Regions from separate parts of the Chryseobacterium sp. T20 genome, predicted to be linked through region 1. Evidence: riboswitches for the same ligand, from Rfam matches in the RefSeq annotation. Region 1 holds a riboswitch; each other region holds the start of a gene.
What was found. Region 1 has a riboswitch for S-adenosylmethionine ahead of ACMA47_RS14995 (TonB-dependent receptor plug domain-containing protein). Riboswitches for the same ligand answer to the same signal wherever they lie in the genome.

Region 1 (3,285 bases):
AAAGCCATGACGAAGAAAGACTGATGTTTAAAAATCTTGCATATGGTGCAGTTAACGGAAGTTATAATGTGAAAGATCTGAATACCGCTCTTGAAAGAATGAAAACTTTCGGGGCAACTTTCTTTACCATTCCCGGTCCGAAAATGATCTGGCAGTTTGGAGAATTAGGATATGAATTCAGTATCAACAGATGTGCGAATGGTACTATCGACAGCGGATGCAGAACCGATGAAAAACCTGTTGCATTCACTTTAGGATATGATACCAATGCAAACAGAAAGGCAGTATATGATACATGGGCTAAAATCATCAACATCAGAAATACCCATCAGGTTTTTAAATCTAAAACCTACAGTATAGAATCCAATAACCTTGCGAATGATCCTACCGGGCTGATCACAAGAATTTACGTGTATGATGCTGCTATTGCCACGGGAATAAAGAATGTGGTTGTATTAGCAAATTATACCACTTCCGCACAGAATGTTATCCCTTATTTCCCTTACATAGGTCAATGGCAGAATCTGATGGACAACAGTATTTCAAATGTAGCTTCCACAACAGCTCCAATCACTTTACAACCTGGGGAATTCAGAATCTTTGGTAATTACGCGGGTGCTTTGTCAACAGCAGATGTCAATGCCGCCAACAAATTATCTCTTCAGATTGCAGATAATCCGGTTCGAAACGGAATAGCTAAACTCGTTTTCAGTAAAGCAAAAAATGGTGAGATTTCAATTTTTGATATGACCGGTAAAAGAATGGATTCTTTCAAACTGGATAAAGAAAACGGTACCTATGAAGCCAAAATCAATTATCCGGCAGGAACTTATCTGATTCAGCTAAAATCAGACACAGGAATAGCCATTCAAAAAATGATGATTCAATAAAAACGAATTATGAATTTGTTGATTTGTAATATTTTGAACCATTAAGGGCTATTTGAGAAGTAAAGTGTAGTTAAGATGGATCATTCTGATTTTTAAGCTTAAAGCGAAGCTTATCTTAATACTCTTAAACTCTTATTAAACCTTAATGGTTCAGAAATAAAAGCTTAAACAAGTTCTATAAATAATAAAAGGCAAATTTGCAGATCAGCAGCTTTGCCTTTTTTTTGTACATTTAAAAAAATAGTCTACTTTTGCAGTAGATTTATCAAGAAAGGTGGAGGGATTTGGCCCGATGAAACCTTAGCAACCTACACAGTTCCAGAAGTGTAAAGGTGCTAATTCCAACCCTTAGGGGGAGATAAGTGAAGTCAATACTCTATATGAATTCCATTTCTTGAAGTCTTGTGTATCTGCGGAAAGATCCGTCAGATTCGTATTATTAATTGGCAAGAACAAAAATGAAAAAATTAAGCACAGCTGTATTATTGCTTGGGGCAATTCTGGTCGCTGCTCAGGAAAGTGAGGAAAAAGGAAAACAGATCGAAGATATTATCATCGTCGGAAACCGTAATGTCAAAAGAACAAAGCTGGAGACACCTGTTCCTGTAGATGTAATTAATATCGATAAAATCCAGAGAAGCGCTCCGCAAATGACTGCTCAGGATCTCCTGAACTATGTGATTCCATCGTTCAATGCAGTGAGACAGTCTGCTTCTGATGGGACAGAACATATTGACCCTGTTACTTTGAGAGGAATGGGGCCTGATCAGGTTCTGGTTTTGCTTAACGGAAAAAGAAGACATTCTACATCATTGGTCAATTATCAGAATACGGTAGGGAATGGCTCTGTAGGAACAGATTTGAGTACCATTCCCGTCATTGCAATTGATAGAATAGAAGTGTTAAGAGACGGAGCTGCTGCACAATATGGTTCTGATGCCATTGCAGGAGTAATCAATATAATTCTTAAAAAAAATGCCGGAGCTTCAGCAAGCCTTACCTATGGATTAACCGGAAGAAATGATGGTGATACTTACCAGGCAGGAGTTAACTATGGAACCTCATTAGGAAAGAAAGAAGGCTATATTAATCTTTCATTACAGCTAAGTCACAGAGGAAAAACCACAAGAACGCAAAATCATGACCTGGATATTTTCGGAGATAATTTTGCTTATGAATTTGCTGGTGATGCAGAAGCCGTAAAAGCTGCCAGAGCCGTAGATGATGCAGAAATTGCAAAAAGAGGATTAACACGTGACGATTTTAATTTTCAGATCGGAGATGCCCAAATCAGACAGGGACAGCTGTTTTTCAACTCAGAATATCCTTTTAATGACAATTTTAAACTGTATTCTTTTGGAGGATTCAGCATCAAAGAAGGAAATGGCTTTGGTTTCAGAAGGCTTCCGAGTGAAAAATCTAATGTCGTTTCATCCATTTATCCGAATGGATTTCAGGCTACTCTGGCCTCTCAGGTATACGATGTTTCTTATGCGGTAGGAGCGAAATATAATGTTAACGACTGGTTTTTTGACCTTAGCAATACCTTTGGAAGCAATACCTTCAATTATAATGTAAACAATACGAATAATGCTTCTTTGGGAGCAAAATCTCCAACCCGTTTTTATGCCGGAGCGCATAGCTTTCTTCAAAATACCGTTAATCTTGATGTTTCCAAAAATATAAACCGTTTCAATATCGCCTTCGGAGGAGAATTCAGATTTGAGCAATATCAGATCAAGGCAGGTGACGAAGCATCTTATACCCAATATGACGTCAATGGAAATGTGGCCACTGAAGGATCAACAGTGCTTGGTGCGGGCGGATCTCAATCTTTTATTGGGTTTTCTCCCAATAATGCATTGAAGAAAGACAGACATTCCACCGCAGTGTATGCAGATGTTTCCTATGATTTAGATAAAAAACTGAATATTGATGCAGCGGCAAGATTTGAAAACTATTCAGATTTTGGAAATACTCTGAATGGAAAGCTTGCGGTACGATATGAATTTGTAAAAAACTATGCGGTAAGAGCTGCAGTTGGAACAGGATTCAGAGCACCATCATTGCAACAGCAGTATTTTAATAACTCTTATGCTGATATTTCTACTTCCGGCGAGAAGATTGTCACAAAGGGAATTTTTAGCAATGACAGCAAAGCCGCTGAAATTCTTGGATTTGATAAACTTAAACAGGAAACTTCTGTCAATGCAAGTGCAGGATTTACTCTGAGACCCTTAAACAATTTGACAGTTACCATAGATGGATACTGGATCAAAGTAAAAGACAGAATTGTAATCACCAGCAATATTACCGATGAAAGATTAGATCAGTTTAAGGTAGAAAGCGGAAGATTTTTTGCCAACGCTATTGATACCGAAACAAAAGGAGTTGA
Region 2 (3,285 bases), on a different contig from region 1:
TACGTTTAAGTTAAGGTTGGTTTCCCACTTTACATTATTGGTAGATGTTTTTTCCAGCGTTGTTCCGGGTTCTCCACCAAGACTGATAAATCTGTATAGTTCCTGATACGCATAATAAAGCGGCTGCCCGTTGGGTCTAAGTAATTTATCATTCCCCTGACCTCCGTAGCTGGCACGCAATGTCAATTGATTGAATACATTCAGACTTTTAATAAATTCCTCGTTTGAAATCTTCCATGAACCTCCTACTGACCAGAATCTTCCCCATCTGTTATCTTTTTCAAATCTTGAAGAGCTGTCCGCCCTTCCTGATGCAGATAAGAAATAAGTATTGTTATAATCATACTCTACTTTCCCAAGGAAGCTCAATAAACTTAGTTTGTTGCTGTTCCCGCTGAAACTTCCTAATAAAGAAGCCGCATCCGGTTCATAATAGTAAGGCAGTGAGAACTGACTTCTTGTTCCGGAAATCGTCTGATAATCGTATTTGTAGAATTCATGTCCTGCTAATGCATTCACGTGGTGCTTTCCAAACTTTTTATCATACGTCAGAATATTGCTGGTTGTATAGGAAAGTGTTCTGGTATTGGTTTTCGTCACTGAACCCCCAATTTCAGCACCTTGTCCCAACAATGGATTTGAATAATAATGACCATTATAATTCACCAAATCAACTGAGAAGCTTGTTTTGAATTTCAATTCAGGCAAGAAAGTGAATTCCATGAATCCTTTTCCTGAAAAGTTATCTTCTTTATTTTCGTTTTTATCTAATGGCAAAGTTGCAGCCGCATTCTGATTCTGAAGTGCATTTGTGGGTCTGTATTTTCCAAAATCATAAACCGGGTTTCCATCAGCATCTAAAATGTAAGTTCCGTCAGCATTTCTTTCGTAGTAAGGATAGAACGAAGGAATAAACCTTGCGGCATTGATGATATTACTCGCCTTGGAATCTGAAGAAGTAGGAGCCTGCTGAACACTGTTTGTATAATTTAAGTTTACTCCAACATTCAACCATTTTTTAACTTCAGAATTGATCTTTAATCGGGTATTGTATCTTTTATATCCTGATTCAATCGCCATCCCTTTATCATCCAGATACCCTAATGAAAAGAAATAATTGCTTTTATCACTTCCTCCACTGATATCAAGATCTACCTGATTTCTTGAAGCCACTCTCTGTAAAATATCTCTCCAGTCGTCATTCCAAAGTGGCGATGCACCTGGTAATAGTTTTCCATCTGTTCCTACCGGTTTTGGGTAAGCAGTTCCATAAGGATTGATTCCAAGGGTAGAAACAAGATTATCTGTCGCCATTTGTGCAGCCTGCTGAGAAGAAACTTTCCCGGACTGATATCCGTTTCTTAATGCTTCCCAGTATAATTGAAAGTACTGATCTGTGTTTACCTGTTCATAATCTTTGACTGCTCTTCCGGAGAATCCCTGACTGATGTTAAAATTAACTCTGGCCTCTCCTTTTTTACCTGATTTTGTAGTAATGATAATAATTCCGTTGGCTCCTCTTGAACCATACAAAGCACTTGCTGTAGCATCTTTTAAAACACTGATAGATTCAATATCGCTTGGGCTGATAGAATTCAGGTTTCCATCGAAGGGAATCCCATCCACTACGTACAAAGGATCACTGGAAGCACTGATGGAGCCAATCCCTCTGATTCGGATGGTAGAAACAGCACCGGGCTGTCCTGATGCACTGGTCGTTTGAATTCCTGCAACCTGTCCCTCCAATGCTTTGGTAATATTTGTTACGGGTCTGTTGTTGATCTTATCACTGGAAATGGTGGCTACGGAACCAGTATAGCTGTTTCTTTTAGCTTTTCCGTAAGCTACCACTACTACTTCATCAATCTCTTTTTCATGAAGGCTATCTTTTTTCGGCTTGGAATTCTGTGCATTCACACTGGCCACTCCTAGAAAAAAAGCAGCAACCGGAGGTATCCAAGCTTTAGAATTGAATAAATTTTTGCTAATCATAATCAATTTTATTTATCATATATTAAAATTTAGCCCTTTGCAGAAAAGTCAACAAAGGGCATCGATAAATACGATAAACCAAATGCTTATTTTTCCTTAAAAGGCTGAACGTAACACCTTGCCCCACGGGTAGGTTGTCAAGATTTCACAGGGTCAGTTCCCTCCATCTTTCTTTATAAGCCGATCGAAATATAATTGCAAAGCTAAAAACTTTTAGTCTACAAAACAAGTAGACTTATTTATTTTTCATGATAAATTTTCAAAAATTAACGTAATTTTTTAATAAAATCCATTACATTAAAGAGTTACAAGCTTTGCCACTTTCTTAGACATGACAAATATCATTATCAATAATTCAATACAACAAAATCAAATCTGTCCATAAATTTTTGATCGTTAATTAAAAAAAGTTTTTAATTTTATAGTATGAAAGTTTTGATCATCAATGGCCCTAACCTCAATCTGTTAGGCACAAGAGAACCGGAAATCTATGGAAATGTTTCTATGGAAAGCTATTTGGAAAATTTAAGATCCGAGTTTCAGGCTCATGAATTAAAATATTACCAGTCTAATATTGAAGGAGAACTTATCAACAGACTTCAGGAGGATGATTTTGATGCCGTAGTAATTAACCCGGGAGCTTTTACCCATTATTCTTATGCTATTGCTGATTGCTTGAAAAATATTCGTAAGCCAAAAGTAGAAGTACATATCAGTAACATTTATAAAAGAGAAGAATTCCGACAGAAATCTGTAACGGCAGCCAATACTGATGCGGTTTTATCTGGTTTCGGAATGGATGGATATAGATTGGCCTTATTGAGTTTGAAGTAAGTTTTCTTACTTATACTTTTCCCACGAATTGCACAGATTTTCACAGATCTTTTTGTCTAAATATCAACAAGGAATCATACAATAATATCTCTAAGGAAAAAAAATAAAAAAGCCTCATCGATGATGAGGCTTTTTGTATGTTGATTGGTAACTATTAGATAGTTTGTTCCTGCAATTGAGGTCCTGAAGCTACTAACTTCTTCCCTTCTTCAGTATCACAGTACTGCTCAAAGTTCTTGATGTATCTAGAAGCAAGATCTTTTGCTTTTTCTTCCCATTCTGAAGTGTTCTCATAAGTATCTCTAGGATCTAAAATACCTGTAGAAACGTTTGGCAATTCAGTAGGAATTTCAAGGTTCATAATTGGAACCTGAGTTTTAGGAGCATTGTCAATAGAACCGTCAATGATTGCATCAATAATTGCTCTTGTATCTTTAAGAGAAATTCTCTTTCCAGTAC
Region 3 (3,285 bases), on a different contig from region 1:
GAAACGCCAGATCCCACGTAGCATACCATGGATATTCCCATTTATCAGGCATAGAAATAATATCCTTATTGTGGAGATGATTCCATTCTGTATTTCTTACATATTCGTTGAAATTTCTTGGCGCTTCAAAGTTGGGATCCCCTTTCAGCCATTTTCCGATATTATAATGATAGAACTGTTTATTCCAGAGAAGTCCTGCAAAAGCCTGTCTCTGAACATTTCTTTCATCCTCATTCACGGTATCATTCTGAATGTCTTTATAAAACTCTTCCGCTTCCGCCTCTCGCGTATTGAATATTTCATCAAACTTTTCAAAAGGCGCATCAGCTTCATCCGGACATAATCTGAATTCAAAAACTTTGGATTCCCCAGCTCCAATAAGCTCATCAATCAGAAAAGAAGCTTTTGTTCCCTTTTTTTCAGGATTTACCGTATTGGCTTTATGAGTAATGAAATTATTGATTCCATCTTTGAAATAAGTATTTTCAGCTGCAGGAGCTCCGTAAAGCTTAGAATTATTAGTTTCATTATCACAAAATACGCTTTGTGCATTGGTATTTCGGGAATAAAGTTTTTTGATCGAAATACTGTCGTGTCCAATATTGATGCTTCCGTCATGAGAAGCATTGATTTCTGCTTTATAGGTATTGTATCCCCATTTCCAGTTGTTTCTGAACCATACAGTTGGTGCTACCAGAATAGGTGCTTCATGCTGACTTCGGTTACAGACCGTTACTCTGGCAAGAATATCGTTGTGATCGGCTTTGCAGTACTCTATAAAAATATCAAAATACTCATCATTATCGAAAATTCCGGTATCGAAAATCTCATATTCCGGTTCCTTTTTACTGCGTCTCCCGTTTTCTGCAACAAGGTCATCGTAAGGAAATTCATTGATTGGATATTTATACACCATTTTCATATAACTATGAGTAGGTGTATTATCCAGATAATAAAAGATTTCTTTGATGTCTTCCCCATGATTCCCCTGAGGGTTGCTCAATCCGAAGAATCTTTCCTTTACCATCTTATCTTTCTTGTTCCAGAATGAAAAAGCAAAACATAAAAGCTGCTTTACATCAGAAATTCCGGCAATACCTTCTTCACCCCAGCGGTAGGCATAGCTTTCAGCATTATTATGATTGGTAAAATTCCAGGCATTCCCGTTTGGGCTATAATCTTCGCGTACATTTCCCCACTGCCGGTTGCTTACATAAGGTCCCCAGTTTTTCCATTTGGTATCTTGTAATCTATCTTTTTCGGCGGTCATATCTCATCATTTTTCCATACGAAGTTAGTTTTTTTGAGAAGTAATTCCAATTTTTTTCATCTGAATAATTATTAATATACTCTTGAAATACTTGTATTTAAGGCCTTTTTTAAATATTAAAATAATTTTTTTTTGAAATTAAAAGAAAAGAACTACCTTTGCATCATTCGTTCATTCAAATATTGAAAATGTTATCAAGAAAGGTTGAGGGATTAGACCCTATGAAACCTTAGCAACCCTTTGCGCAAGCAAAGAAGGTGCTACGTTCTACCAAATAATTTTGGACAGATAACTTACTGAAGTTCTTTTCAGCCATTTCCTGTGGCATTTTCAATTGTATTAAAATTTAATAGAATTGAAAACAGAACTAAACTATATTAATCTTACGTATCAAACTTATTCCCAAAAGGAATACAATATCTCATTGAGCTATCAGCTTTTTGGGAAAGATCTGTTTACAGCCCCTATCATTTTAATCAATCATGCTCTTACCGGAAATTCAAACGTATCCGGAGAAAAAGGCTGGTGGAAACAGTTGGTAGGAAAAAATCAGATTGTAGATACTGATCAATATACTGTTCTGTGTTTTAATATACCCGGAAACGGATACGACGATTTTTTAATTGAAGACTATGAAGACTTCACGCCTTCAGATATCGCAGCGATATTTCTGAAAGGACTTGAAGTTTTACATATCAAAAATTTATATGCCATTATCGGAGGCTCTCTGGGAGGAGGGATTGCCTGGGAAATGCTTGCCAAGCAGCCGGATCTCGCAGAAATATTTATTCCTATTGCCTGTGATTACAGAACACACGATTGGCTTCATGCACAATGTCTGGTTCAGAAATTTTTATTGAATGATAAAGAAGAACCATTACAGAAAGCAAGAATTCATGCCATGTTGTGTTACAGAACTCCACAGTCACTCAATGACAGATTTCAAAACCAATATAACCAGGACAAACAACGCCTGGAATCAGAAGACTGGTTGGTTTATCATGGTAACGCACTAAACGAAAGGTTTAGTTTAAAAAGTTACAAACTGATGAACCATCTCCTTATGAATATCAACGTTGCTGAAGAAGCACTGGAGAACATACAGGCACGAATGCACATGATCTCCGTAGATACAGACTTATTCTTCCCGGCTTCAGAAATCCGAATGTGTTTTGAAAACTTAAAAGAGAAAAATAAGGATGTTTCTTATCACGAGATCCAATCTATACACGGGCATGATGCCTTCCTAATGGAATATCAACAATTAAATAATATCATTAAAAACATTTTATAGAAGTAATGAAAAATGCTAACGAAATAAAATTTTTGAAGAACAGATCAATCGTCAAATTTGAAGGAGAAGATTTCCTGGGAGAAATCGGGATTGACGGACGAATTTTTAAAGCGCTTACTTTAGCACGTATCAGTGTGGGCGTAATTTCTCAACAAGCCATAGAAAACGGAATTTCAATTCTGGTTCAGGAAAATGATGCAGAAAAAGCAGTAGCTTGTCTTATTGATGAATTTGAAGAAGAAAGAAAATCTGGAAAAGTTTCCCAGATCTACAGTATCAATAATGTTTCTGTGATTGGTTTTGTTGCAGAAGATTTCAATAAAGTCTTTGCAGAACTGGCAAGAAACAATGTTTTCCCATTGCTTTTGAATCAGGTAGCAGGAGAAAACAGAGTCAATATCGTAGTGACTTCTTCTCAGGATGAAAAAACAAGAAACATTATAGAATCTGAAATTTTCAAAAAACCAAAGACCGTTCATCTGGCTATCATTGGTCACGGAAATGTAGGAAAGACATTGATACAACAGGTTTTGGAATCTGCAGAAGAAATTAAAAAGCGTAAAAAAATAGACCTTAAAGTAGTTGCAGTAGCCAACTCTAAGAAAATTGCCTTCAACAAAAAAGGATTTGATGCCAATTGGAGTGATGAGGTTTTAACAGCAGAACATCCATCGAATGTTGAAGAACTAATCAACTTTTCTAATGAAAATCAACTGGAAAA

Region 2: another riboswitch for S-adenosylmethionine. It lies ahead of ACMA47_RS09385 (SusC/RagA family TonB-linked outer membrane protein); the one in region 1 lies ahead of ACMA47_RS14995 (TonB-dependent receptor plug domain-containing protein).
Region 3: another riboswitch for S-adenosylmethionine. It lies ahead of ACMA47_RS08560 (alpha/beta fold hydrolase); the one in region 1 lies ahead of ACMA47_RS14995 (TonB-dependent receptor plug domain-containing protein).

What each region holds. Positions count from the first base shown of each region.
Region 1 covers NZ_JBLFDU010000006.1:83,945-87,229, forward strand. Annotated here, with positions in the region: gene ACMA47_RS14990 (alpha-amylase family glycosyl hydrolase) at 1-890, shown strand, start outside; SAM riboswitch class I at 1,150-1,255, shown strand; gene ACMA47_RS14995 (TonB-dependent receptor plug domain-containing protein) at 1,349-3,285, shown strand, end outside.
Region 2 covers NZ_JBLFDU010000003.1:183,021-186,305, forward strand. Annotated here, with positions in the region: gene ACMA47_RS09385 (SusC/RagA family TonB-linked outer membrane protein) at 1-1,992, opposite strand, end outside; SAM riboswitch class I at 2,076-2,174, opposite strand; gene ACMA47_RS09390 (type II 3-dehydroquinate dehydratase) at 2,419-2,826, shown strand; gene pckA (phosphoenolpyruvate carboxykinase (ATP)) at 2,981-3,285, opposite strand, start outside.
Region 3 covers NZ_JBLFDU010000003.1:13,321-16,605, reverse strand. Annotated here, with positions in the region: gene ACMA47_RS08565 (MGH1-like glycoside hydrolase domain-containing protein) at 1-1,270, opposite strand, end outside; SAM riboswitch class I at 1,459-1,565, shown strand; gene ACMA47_RS08560 (alpha/beta fold hydrolase) at 1,626-2,564, shown strand; gene ACMA47_RS08555 (ACT domain-containing protein) at 2,570-3,285, shown strand, end outside.